Regions from separate parts of the Brevibacillus sp. MCWH genome, predicted to be linked through region 1. Evidence: predicted binding sites of a transcription regulator. Region 1 holds the regulator's gene; each other region holds the start of a gene.
What was found. Region 1 encodes LexA, which represses DNA repair genes until DNA is damaged. Its sites were predicted from a motif close to CGAACATATGTTCG; they were not measured.

Region 1 (4,152 bases):
TCCAAGGCAGCCTTGCAGGCGAGCGAGCCTTTGAACCGCAGGCGGTTTTGCGTCATCTCCCGTTCCCGCCGGTCCTGTCCTTCCTCGAAAAACAGGCGCAGCAGCTTCTGCGGGTCGGTGATGCGCCAGCCTTTGGGCAGAAGCGGCTTGGCCAGCTTGGCCGCCCAGTCCAAGAACGTGGCCTGCTGGACGTCATCCACCCCCAGTTCCGGAAGCACGTCCGATATGTAGTTCAGAAACAGGCGGTTCGGCGCAAACACCATGAATTTTTTCGACATCATCGTATCCTGGTAGTTGTAGATCAGGTAGGAGAGGCGGTGCAGCGCGATGGTGGTCTTCCCGCTCCCGGCCACCCCCTGGACGACGATGGGACGGTCTTTGTCCGCCCGAATGATGTCGTTTTGTTCGGACTGGATGGTCGCCACGATGTCCTTCAGCCGACTGTCGTTGGTCTGGTTGAGATTGGCGGCGAGGAACTCATCGATATACCCTTCCTCGAGAAACTCGTCGGGATGGCCGATACCCCGGCGGATCGTCTCCTTGACCGCCCCGTCGTAGATGCCGGTAATCTTTCCCTTCTCAATCGCAAAGTTGCGCTTCAGGCGAACTTCTCCACGGACGATGCCCTTGTCGGTCCGGTAGAAGGCGTCCTTGCTTTCGCCGCTGTAGTACAGGCTGGCAATCGGAGCCCGCCAGTCCACGACCAGCGCATCAAACGTATCGCTGCGGACAATGCCGCGCTTGCCGATATAGACGATGTCCAGTTCGTATGTCTCATCCTTGAGAAAGTCCACCCGGCCGAAGTAAGGTTTGTCTTTCCCCTGGTCTTCCAGATACCGCAGTTCCTTGGCCTTTTTGTACCCGACCACCTGCTTCACGTAGTCGTCGGTCACTTCCCTTACTTCCTCGCGCAGTATCTCGATCTCCCGTTCAATGGCGGACACCGTTTCATCCAGCCGCTTTTGTTCCTGTTCGTAATCGGGATGCCGAATCGTCACGTCCATCCTCCCTTCGCTTCAATCGCGCTGGCGTCAGCCCACATGCCGGCCCAGCCAGACTCCGGCTCCGCAGGCCAACAGCCCAATGCCGACGCTGAGCAGCACGTACGCCAATCCGCGTCCAATGTTCCCGTCGCCAAAAAAGGTGATGACCTCCAGAGAAAAGGTAGAAAAGGTCGTAAAGCCGCCCAACAGCCCGGTGGTAAAAAGCAGGTACAGCTCCGGCGGGAGAAACCCCCGCTCCTTTCCCCAGGCGTACAAAAGACCGATGCAAAACGAGCCGACAACATTGGCTCCCCACGTACCTGCCGGCCAGCCCGGCTGATTCAGCACCAGGCCCAATCCATACCGCACGATTGATCCGACAGCGCCCCCCACTGCCACAGCAAGCCACGACATGCGCATTCCTCCCTGTTCGCTCCGTTTCGTCGTAGAAAAAGACATCCAAGCGAAGCGCGTGGATGCCTTTTTGTGCCAGTACACGTTATCTTAATGTTTGGGACCGTTGTCCTCAAGATCTTCCACATAGCGGATCGATTCCAGGTTAGCCCGCAGGGACGCCTTGACAGCGTCGATGTACTTGCGCCGCAGTGCCTGCTGCTCCTGTTTTTCATCGTCGGTCAGGCCTTGTTCGCGGGATTTCTTGGCCAACTCGTTGATCCGTTTGATTTCCGCGTCGGTTACCACAGCCTCTCCCCCTACTCTCTGTAATGCCGCTCTATTATAACACATCGGCGGCACAACGCAAGCGAAAGGATATACACTGGCCTGCCCCGCTGTCTTGGCTGCCGTCTACTCTCCGACGGGAACAGCCAGGCGCTGTCCGGGGTATATGTCGGAGTTGTCCAGTCGGTTCATCTTTTTGATCGCGTACACCAGTTCGCGCACCTCCATGTCGGCTTCGTCCTGGTGCTCAACGGCAATTTTCCACAAGCTGTCACCCTTCTGAACGGTCACTACCTTCACAGGCACGATCGACGACGACTCCGATGCGAACACAAGTTCTGTCAGGAAGTAAAAAAAGAGAGAGAATACCACGAAAAAGATCAATGCCCCACCGCGTCTCACACCAGTGCGGCTATGGCGCTCCTGTTTTTTGGTGAAACGGTTGTGTGCGGATACAGCATGCATGATACCATCCCCCTGCAAACATACGTTCTATATTCTTGTTTTCATCATAATGCGAACATGTGTTTTGTGTCAAGCGAAATCGAACTAACGTTTGTCGAACGCAAGATCCCATGGTACAATATAGAAAACATGTTCGAGAAAACAGGGGTGTGGTCCATGTCCAAGCTATCCAGCAGACAACAAGCCATTATCGATTTCATTCGCAAGGAAGTCCGCGACAAGGGATATCCGCCGTCCGTTCGTGAAATTGGCGAGGCCGTCGGGTTGGCCTCCAGCTCCACCGTCCACGGTCACCTGGCCCGTCTGGAAAAGAAAGGATTGATCCGGCGCGACCCCACCAAGCCGCGCGCGATTGAGCTGTTGACCGATGGCGACCGCTATCAGGATGACTATGAAGTATCCGTCGTGCGCGTGCCCGTCATCGGGAAGGTAACGGCCGGGCAGCCAATTACGGCCGTGGAACACGTGGAGGATTACTTCCCCCTGCCGGAACACATTGTCACCTCGGACAAGGTGTACATGCTTCGCGTGTCGGGTGACAGCATGATCGAGGCAGGCATCCTCGACGGCGACTACGTCATCGTGCGCCAGCAAAACGTGGCCAACAACGGCGACATTGTCGTGGCCATGACCGATGAGGACGAAGCCACCGTCAAGCGGTTCTTCAAGGAGAAAAACCACTTCCGCCTGCAGCCGGAGAATTCCACGATGGAGCCGATCATCCTGGACTCGGTCACCATTCTGGGAAAAGTCATCGGAGTGTACCGGTTGATTCACTAGGAAAACGAATAGCCCGTATCTTTTCCGACCATCGTCGAAAGATACGGGCTTGTTTTTTCTATGGCGCTGTCAGACCGGAACGATCCGGTGCAGGAATTGCATCTCGCCCTCTTGGAGCACGATCTACAGGGCGGCGATGAAAAACCAGATGATCATCACGATTTGCAGGACGACCTTGACGACTGCGCTGCCGAGAAATCCGACGAGCGATCCCACCCCCGCCTTAATCGCCCGTTCAAACGGCTGGTTGGATACGAACAGCTCCACCAACACCACAAACAAAAACGGCAGGATCAGCATCCCGAACGGCGGGAACAGGAAAATCCCGAGAAAGATACCGACCGCCGCTGCAATCGACGACCACTTGGAACCGCCGTACCGCTTCACGAAGTACATGTTGGTCAGCAAATCGGCGCCGTACAGCAGCACACTCAGCACCACCATCCCCCACCAGAACGACGCCGGCAGCCCGGCCCCCGGTTCGGCGAGGACAAAGTGGTACAGCAAAAACCCGGCCCAAAGCAAAATCGTATCCGGCAAAACCGGAAGAAAAATACCGGCGATGCTTGCGACAAACAACGCCACGATGACAATCCACAGCAGTATTTCCATCGGGCACACTCCTTTCTCTTAGGATATACGGATTACCTCGCCAATCGTTGCATCCTTCTATATATTCTCGTCCACATTTTTGCAGAAGCCAGCCAGGCTGCAAAATTACACGGCCCCATGCGGTTCCATTTCATATTCACATCCGTGCTGGAAAGCAAGCGGATTACTGGTTTATCACTGCCTGGATTCGTTTTTCACATGACTCATCTTGGTCAGTATGCACGTATCAGTAAAAATAAACAGATTTTTCTTTTTCCATAAATCGTAATAATTGACATATTTTATCATTATGGTTAATGTATTCTTTGGAATACGTCTGTAAGTGTACGGTCGATTAATACTTAGGAGGTACAAAAGTAATATGGAAGACGATGATATAAGATGCGAACATTGCAAGAAACTTTCTTTTTGGTGCGAAATCGAGCATTTGAGACCAAAGAAGTGCTCCATTCTCCGTGATGGAGAAATCTATTACATCTGTGAATATTGTATAGGCGAAATTGAAGTTTTAGGTGAAGGCGCTGAGGAAGTTGAATACTGGAATGAATGGGTGAAAAAGAAACGTTTGGAAAACGAACAATCATAACGCAGCCCCTGCCATGGGGCTGCTCAGACTGAAGACAAACGGTTC
Region 2 (4,152 bases), on a different contig from region 1:
CGCCTCTGCTCCCGTGGGCGGGCTAAGCAGTTCCCCATGGTGCTTGGCCATGACCTCGTCGGCATTCTCCAGCTTGGTGCGGTGAATGTACAGGTTGTTGGCCACGTAGACGACAAATGGCTGGTGCTGGCCGCGTACAAAATCGATGCGAGCCAGTCCGCCCAAAAACAGCGTCTGTTTGTCGTTTAACTGGTATACCTTGGGATTAATGCGCGCCGTGGGCGTGATCCTGCGCAGATCCTGCGGCGACACCATGTGGCCGATCTGGTCGCGGTTGATGATCCCGGGCGTGTCGTAAATGGAGCGGCCGTCTTCCAGCGGAATTTCGATCTTGTCCAGCGTCGTGCCAGGGAATGGAGACGTGGTGATTTCCAAGTCGGCCGAACCGTAGTCGTGCAAAATCCGGTTGATCAAGGTCGACTTGCCGACGTTGGTAACCCCGACGATGTAAACGTCCCGTCCGCGCCGCAATTGGCCAATGCGCGCCAGAAGCTCGTCGATGTTGACGCCTTTTTGCGCGCTGACCAGGATGACGTCCTCCGGGCGCAGTCCACGCTCTTTGGCTTCGTGCTGCATCCAGTTGCGAACGCGGTTCAGGTTGATGTTTTTGGGCAGCAGATCCACCTTGTTGCCGACCAACAAAATGGGGTTCTTGCCGACAAAACGGGGCAAGCCCTTCAGCCACGACCCCTGGAAGTCGAAGATGTCGACCACCATCACCACGAGGCTGTCGGTCGCTCCAATGCCGTGCAGAATCCGCAAGAAGTCGTCGTCCTCCATGCTGACCGGCGCCACTTCATTGTAGTGTTTGATCCGGAAACAGCGCTGGCAGATGACGGTTTCCCGGGCGAGGGCCGACGCCGGCGCGTACCCCGGCCGTTTCGGGTCCTCCGTCTGAATGGCCACGCCGCAGCCTGCGCACGTCTCCGGTGTTTGTTCGTTCACGATTCTGTCTTCCACGAAATCATTCCTTTCTTGCGCATCCAGTATAACGCCACCCGTTCCATCCGGCGGTTGAACCGCGTCCAAAACCCGTCCGTCTGGGCAACGGGGACGACGAGGATGGTATGAAACCCGAGCCGGTTGCCTCCCAGCACGTCGGTAAACAACTGGTCGCCGATCACAACCGTCTCCGCGATTGTCACGTTCATCTCTCGGACCGCCTGCAAAAAGGCGCGGCTGGACGGCTTTCGCGCTGCGCAGATGAACCGGACCCCCAACGGGGCGCAAAAGCGGTTCACCCGCTCCTGATTGTTGTTGGACACGACCGTCACCTGGATGCCTGCCTCGTTCAGCCGTTTCAGCCAGGCTTCCACCTCGGGAGTGGCGTGTGGCCTGTCCCACTCCACCAGGGTGTTGTCCAGGTCGGTAATGACCGCGCGTATGTTTCTTTTTCGCAGTTGATCTATATCAATATGATGGATAGATTCCACAAATTGATCCGGCATCAGCTTCTCCAGAAACACGGGGCACCTCCAACACGGCCTGAAAAGAACCGCGATTTCGGCACTTACTATACCACACTCCGCCACCGGCTTGCAAAAGTTTCAATCCGCATTCAAATACAATCCGCGAGGCAGCACGGCATCACTGCCCGAGACGATATCCCGTGTCCGCTTCATGAAAACCCTCCCACGAAAACAGCGTCAACTGCTCGTACCGCTGTTCCGTCGGCGGCGCAAAGTTGGAGAAACCAACACCGACGAGGCGCACCCCCGGGGAGTAGTCAAACGCGTCCAACAGCTCTTCCAGCAGGTCAGCCCAGTTTTCGCCGGGGGCGGCCTTGCGCTGTTTGGTCCTGAGGGTGAAGTCGGCGTATTTGATTTTCAGCGTCAGCGTTTGCGGGATGACACCCTCCTGCCTCACATCCTGCTCCGCCTCCTCCAGCAGGGCGGCAGCGATGGGGCTGACCGCCTCACGGTCGTATAGGTCAAACGGCAGCGTCGTCTCGCGGCTGAGCGATTTGGGAGCCCGCTCCGTCACGATTTCCCGGTCGTCCACGCCCCGGGCCCGATGGTAGAGCGCTCGTCCGAACTTGCCGAACAACTGCACCACTTCGTCCAGGGAAAGCTGCCAAAAGTCTTCCACGGTGTGAATGCCCTTTCGCGCCAGCAATTCCTGCGATTTTTTGCCCACGCCATGCAGCGTTCCGACAGGCAGCGGCCGCAGCACCTCCAGCGCCTGTTCCGGTCGGATGACGACGAAGGCGTCCGGCTTTTTCAAATCGCTGGCGATCTTGGCGAGGGACATGTTGTAGGAGAGGCCGATGCTGCAGGTCAGGCCGGTCTCACGCTTTATCCGCCGCTTGATCTCCCGGGCGACGGGAACGGCGTTGTCGTATCCGGAGACATCCAGGTACGCCTCATCCAGTCCCACGGTTTGATAGCGATCCGTATAGGCGGCAAACACCTCGCGGATCTCCGCCGATTTTTCCGCGTAGCGCTCGTAACGAACCGGCAGAAACACGCCGTGCGGACATTTTTTGCGGGCCAACGCCATCGGCATCGCGGACCGCACCCCGTATTTTCGCGCTTCATAGCTGCAGGTGGATACCACGCCGCGGTTTCCCGTGCCGCCGACGATCACCGGCCGGCCGCGCAGTTCCGGGTGATCCAACTGTTCAACACTGGCAAAAAACGCGTCAATATCCAGATGCAGGATCTTCTTCACAGGAGATACCACCAAACATACATTCTCATATGGCTATTATCGTTCTTTTTTTAAACGGATGCAAGATACAGCCGCCTGCTGCGTACGGTCGCCGCCTGCTGCGTACGGTCGCCGCCTGCATCGTGTCAGCCGCCTGGTAACGTCCTCATGGTGACAAAAAACCGCCCTTCCCGAGCGAAGGGCGGCCAGACTAAAACAATCTTAACCATCGTTTCCAGGCCGGAGGCCTGCACATCGATCAAATAACGTTGTAGAAAAGTACGAGGTATGGAGTGATGGGCCAAGCGAGCTCCTTTGACGACCCGCTCAGCGAAAAAACGAAGACGCGGGAAAAACAGGGGGCACAAGTCTCACATCCTCGAAACACCCAGATGTGTGCCCCCTGCCCGCGTCGCGTTTTGAAGCGGACGCATTCCGCTTCTTTGCTGGTCGTCAAGAGAGCGAGCGGGCCCGATCACCCATGCGCTACGGACTTTGACTACAAACTGACCGCCCTTCCTTAAGAGAAGAGCGGCCTGTGCTGTTTTTTCTTTTGCATGACTGTCTTCCTTATTGCATGCTGTGGCCGACGCCTTACCGGGCCAGCGCCTTTACCTGACGCGCCTTGTTGACGAACGCTTCCGCCAGCTTCAGCATCGTGTCGTCGTGCGCCCACATGCGCTCCGGATGCCACTGCACGCCCACGTGCAGCCCGTCGAGGCTTTCGATCGCCTCAATCACCCCGTCTGCAGCCACCCCTGTTACCTTGAAGCCAGGGGCCACGTCTTTTACCGCCTGATGATGCGACGTATTGACGAGGATTTCCGTCTTGCCCAATGCCTCCGCCACAAACCCCGGCTGTAGCGTGACCTTGTGCGCCCCGTATTGTCGCGAACCTTTTTGCTCGTGTTGAAAGGCACCTGGCACCTGGCTTGGGATGTCCTGGATCAGCGTGCCGCCGCAGGCTATATTCAGGATTTGCATGCCGCGGCAGATGCCGAGAATCGGTTTCTTCAGCTCCAGAGCCAGCCGAATCACCGCCAGTTCCGCCAGGTCCCGTTCGTGCTCCACGTCCCCCAGCCCCTGCAGCGGCTCTTCTCCGTACAGATGGGGGGCGGGATCGTCTCCGCCGGTGAGAATCAGGCCGTCCAGCGATTCCACCATCGCGCGGAACGGCGCATCCGGGACGGACATCAGCGGCAGGATGAACGGAATCCCGCCGGTGCGGGCCACCCCGTCCACATAGCTGGTACCCACGTAGTAGAACTGGTCGAGATTGTTGTTGGGAAAGTACATTTTGGTACACGCTACACCAATGATCGGACGCACATGCGGTCACTCCTTGTAATCTGTAATTACTTTTCGTTGGATGCGTATTTGAAGTCGATGAAACCGAGCGGATCCACCACGACGTCTTTTACCGTGTCCTGCTTCACCCACGCGTAGGTGAAGTAGTAAATCGGCATCGCCGGCATTTCGTCCATGACGATGGCGTCCGCCTTT
Region 3 (4,152 bases), on a different contig from region 1:
CAGGCGGGCAAACGGAATCCGCAGCGTCTTCTCCCCGCTCTTCAGCTTCAACTGCCGGCTGGCCGGATCGATGTGAACCACCCGGCCGCTCAGGCGGCGGGCCGCTTCGCCGTCGTAGTAGCTCAGGCTCACGACGTCCCCCGTCTGGAACGCTTTCCAGATCTGCTCGCTGACGGCCGCCAGCTGTTCTTCGTCCAATTCCGGGGGGATGTAGCGCCGCTCTTCGGCCTTGATCCGCAGGTACATCTCCCGATGCTCGGGCAGCACAAAGCGGCTGGCCGCAAACAAATTGTCCTTCTTCGACACGCGTTTTTCCTTCATGTTGCCTTCTCTCCTTCTTCTTCGCGGCCGATCTGCCGCGCATGACGCTCCGGCCCCATCGCGCCCGGGTCCTGGCGGAGGACGTGCTGCTGCATGATCCACAGCCGGACCAATTCCTGGCATTCGGCGCGCAGCACCTCAATGAAGTAGACCGCTTCCCGCACGTACCCGCGCAGCCGGTACTGCACCACGTAGACGCCTTGCTCCCGGCGGGCGCTCAGCAGGACGCATCCCCGCTGCCGCAAATGGCGGCGCAGTCTGTGATGCTGCCGCTCCGCCCAGCGGGACAGTTCCTCGAAAAGCCAGTGGTACGACAGCTTCAAGGGAACCTGCCGCATCCGCTCCCAATCCGCCATGACCGCGCGAAACAGCAGCCCGAACAGGATGTACAGGCGCAACAGCTCCTGCTCTCCCTTTGCCGCCTGCCCGTCCCGCTCCATCACTTGTAGTGTCCCCCGATCTTGCGGGCACGCTCCCGCGCCTGCCCCGCTCCCAGCAGGGAAACCGCCCGCAAAATGGCATCCTGTCCGTAGCGGGCGCGGATGTCGTCCATGGCCCGGGCGAGCGAACGCTGCCTGTGTGTGTCGGTAAACAGGTTGAGCTGCACTACATTGTCAGGCACCAATTGATCCAGGCTGACACCGACGCTGCGCACCGGCGTCTGCGTCCAGTGCCGGTCGAACAGGCGGCAGGCCGCTTCGTACAGCGTCATCGCGTCATGGGTCGGCTCCGGCAGCTTCAACTGCCGCCCAAAGCCGGCAGAAGCATCAAAATCGGCCCCGCGGCATCCGACCGAGACGACCGATCCCATCAGCCGCTTGCTCCGCGCCCGGCGGCATACCTCCTCGCACAACTCCAGAAGCACCACCTTGATCTCGGCTGCGGTGTGATAGTCGCGCGGCAGCGTCATGTGATGGCCGATGCCCTTTTGCGTCTCGTGGGTCTGAGGCGACACCGGCGAATTGTCCAGACCGTGAGCCGTGCGCCAGAGCACCTCGCCGTTTACGCCCCAGCGGCGGGCGAGCACTGCCGGAGACATGCGGGCGAGCTGCCCGATCTGGTAGATGCCCATGCGGTGAAAGTGACGCTTCATCCGCGAGCCCACCCCGAACAGCTTTTCGATCGGCAGCTTCCAAAGCGTGTCGGCCAGCTCTTCCCGCTTCAGCCAAAAGATCCCCTCTTCCCGTTTTTTGGCGAAGTTGTCACAGGCCATCTTGGCCAGCACCTTGTTCTCCCCGATGCCGATCCGGGCGTTAATCCCGGTCTCCAGCCGGACGCGGCGGCGGATTTCCTCGGCGATCCGCCAGGGGTCACCGAACAGCCGGACGCTTCCTGTCACGTCCAGAAACTGCTCGTCGATGGAATACGGCTCCACCAGATCGGTAAACGACTCAAAGATGCGGGTAATCTGCACGGAGACGCGCAGGTACGTCTCCATCCGCGGACGAACGACCACCAGATGCCGGCACTTTTGCTGTGCCTGCCACAGCGCCTCTGCCGTGGTGACGCCGTATGACTTGGCAATGGGACAGGCGGCCAAAACCACACCGCTGCGCCGTTCGGGATCGCCGGCCACGACGATCGGTTTGTCCCGCAGCTGTGGCTGGGCCGCCTTTTCAATACTGGCGTAAAAGCTCTGCATGTCAGCCAGGAAGATGATCCGGTCCTTGGTCATGATGTTCATCCCCCAACAAGAACATTTGTTCCTATCTTCTGTTCTTAGTATAACAAACACACGTTCGCTTTTATACTCCCTGCATGCAAAAAAGGCGCTGGTAATTTTTCCCCCACTAACTGCCGAACGGCAGGGAGGACGGCGACGGGCAGAGAATCCCGATAAGCAGGAAGCCAAGAGGACAGCTTCGGTCCACTCGGCTGTAAAAGGGGCGCCAGGAGCAGGCGGCGGGCGGCGCGGGACGGAACCCTTCGCCCCAGGCGACACGATCCGGCATGCGGGTCCGATCTCGAATGCCCCCACGCTGCGGCAAGCCGGTGGAAACCCGACCGATCAGAAAGGAGCATCGCCCATGAGCATTCAGCTTCGGCCAACCCGTCCGGCCGACATACCGTTTGTGTACGAGACCGAACACGCGGCGGAAAATCGCCCGTTTCTCCTCCCATGGACGGAGGAACGGCATCGGCAGGCCCTCGCCCATCCAGACATCCGCCACCTGATCGTGGAGGAAACGGAGACCGGCAGAGCGGTCGGCTACGTTATCATCGCCGGGCTGACCAACCCGCACGGCAGCATCGAGCTGATGCGCATTACGATCTCCGCGAAAGGGAAAGGATACGGCCGCCAGGTCCTGCGGCAGGTCAAGCGCTGGGCGTTTGAGGAACAGCAGGCTCACCGCCTTTGGCTGGACGTGAAAGAGGCAAACCAACGGGCCCTGAACCTGTACCTGTCCGAAGGATTTGTCATCGAAGGCAAACTGCGGGAATGCCTGAAAACCGGCGAACGGTACGAGTCACTGCTCGTCCTGTCGATGCTTTCATCCGAGTACAGGGACTGACGCCGGGAAGCAGCCGTCCGTCATTTCCCCTGCTGACCACGCATTCTAAGCGGCCGTGACCTGTAGACCATCATCCGCCCTTCGCTCCTTGCCGGACAAACGAGACAAACGGGAATTTCACTCGCAAAAGAGACGTGAAAAGCCGTACTGAAAATCGTTTGGAAACATTACAATGTTGTAAACGATCAAGGCTTTGGCCCGTCCTTGGTCGCGCAGTACATCCAGAAAGGAGTTGACATGACGATGCGACACATCAGGTTGACCGCAGGCTTGCCTCCTTTCGCCCGTTTTTTTCTCGTTTCGCTGTTGGCCTTGTTTCCCGTTTTTAGCGCTCCTCCTCCCGCTCATGCCGAAGCCTCAATCACGATCGACTCGCACGAGAACAAAGAACAAATCATGGGAGGAACGATCCGGGTGTCCGGCACATACGTGGACGGTGCGCGACGTTCCTGAACAATCCACTTAGAAATAGGTGGCAAAACCAGGGGGCTCCCCGATTTAGGGAGTCTAACTCTGTACCCGATTCGGCGGGGGAAGTGCCCGCCCGGAATGAAAGTCGGCATTCCTGCCTAATCCTCCGACATGCGCGGCCGATTTGCCGCGGACGCGTATGAAGCTCGGTGAAGTGCGGCGTCTTTGCTTAGGTAAAAGATGCCGGGGGGCCATAAAGCTGCTATGCCCAGGAGAACGCTTCGGCGTTGGCACGAATCCTCGGAAGAACGACCCGTCCGGCGGGGATATCGCGGTCCCCTCCTCCCCGCATTACCGCGGGGCAGTCGCGGAAGGAATTTCGTCCTCGTTCCTTCTGTTCCACTCCGGTAAGGGAATGGAGTTCCCCCGTCCTCCGACTGCGGGCGGGCGAACGGCTGACGGGTCAGAGAGGAGGGCTACGGCAGCAGATGCAAGGCTAGGGTACAGGGAACGTCGGAACTTCGGACGAAGATGCCAAGCGGGGCAAACCGCGATGCTTCGAAACGGCAGGAAATGGCCGTTGAATCCGAAGGACAGCAGCCCGTAGTAGCGAGGAAGCAGGGTAATGCCTGTGGAGCGAAGGGGCATAGCCATGCACTCCGCTGGGGAGAACATGGCGGAACGCCGTGTGCGGTGAAAGCCGCACGCACGGTGTGACGTGGGGGAAAAGGGGTTCCACACGATGCGCCACCCGCGCAGGCGAGGACGCACCCTTACCTATCACGATCGTACGAGCTAAAGCTCGTGATCAATGCCGAGACACTGGAAGACGTTTACATGAACGATCCTGACGGAGACGGTTCCGGCACGTGGTACTACGACCTCGACACCAGCCCGTACGACGGCC

Region 2: ETC00_RS07475 (DNA polymerase IV) is a predicted target of LexA. The motif match lies at 2,683-2,696, and genes of this name have one in related genera.
Region 3: ETC00_RS01870 (DNA polymerase IV) is a predicted target of LexA. The motif match lies at 2,050-2,063, and genes of this name have one in related genera.

What each region holds. Positions count from the first base shown of each region.
Region 1 is NZ_SDLF01000016.1:217-4,368, reverse strand. It holds gene ETC00_RS14075 (UvrD-helicase domain-containing protein) at 1-998, opposite strand, end outside; gene crcB (fluoride efflux transporter CrcB) at 1,032-1,397, opposite strand; gene ETC00_RS14065 (DUF896 domain-containing protein) at 1,488-1,685, opposite strand; gene yneA (cell division suppressor protein YneA) at 1,791-2,129, opposite strand; gene lexA (transcriptional repressor LexA) at 2,286-2,909, shown strand; gene ETC00_RS14050 (DUF456 domain-containing protein) at 3,033-3,521, opposite strand; gene ETC00_RS14045 (hypothetical protein) at 3,883-4,107, shown strand.
Region 2 is NZ_SDLF01000006.1:78,037-82,188, forward strand. It holds gene yqeH (ribosome biogenesis GTPase YqeH) at 1-945, opposite strand, end outside; gene ETC00_RS07470 (YqeG family HAD IIIA-type phosphatase) at 942-1,466, opposite strand; gene ETC00_RS07475 (DNA polymerase IV) at 1,588-2,670, opposite strand; gene ETC00_RS07480 (gamma-glutamyl-gamma-aminobutyrate hydrolase family protein) at 3,244-3,978, opposite strand; gene ETC00_RS07485 (peptide ABC transporter substrate-binding protein) at 4,005-4,152, opposite strand, start outside.
Region 3 is NZ_SDLF01000002.1:61,636-65,787, forward strand. It holds gene ETC00_RS01860 (YolD-like family protein) at 1-321, opposite strand, end outside; gene ETC00_RS01865 (YhjD family protein) at 318-761, opposite strand; gene ETC00_RS01870 (DNA polymerase IV) at 761-1,996, opposite strand; gene ETC00_RS01875 (GNAT family N-acetyltransferase) at 2,349-2,834, shown strand; gene ETC00_RS01880 (hypothetical protein) at 3,078-3,287, shown strand; gene ETC00_RS01885 (cadherin-like beta sandwich domain-containing protein) at 4,083-4,152, shown strand, end outside.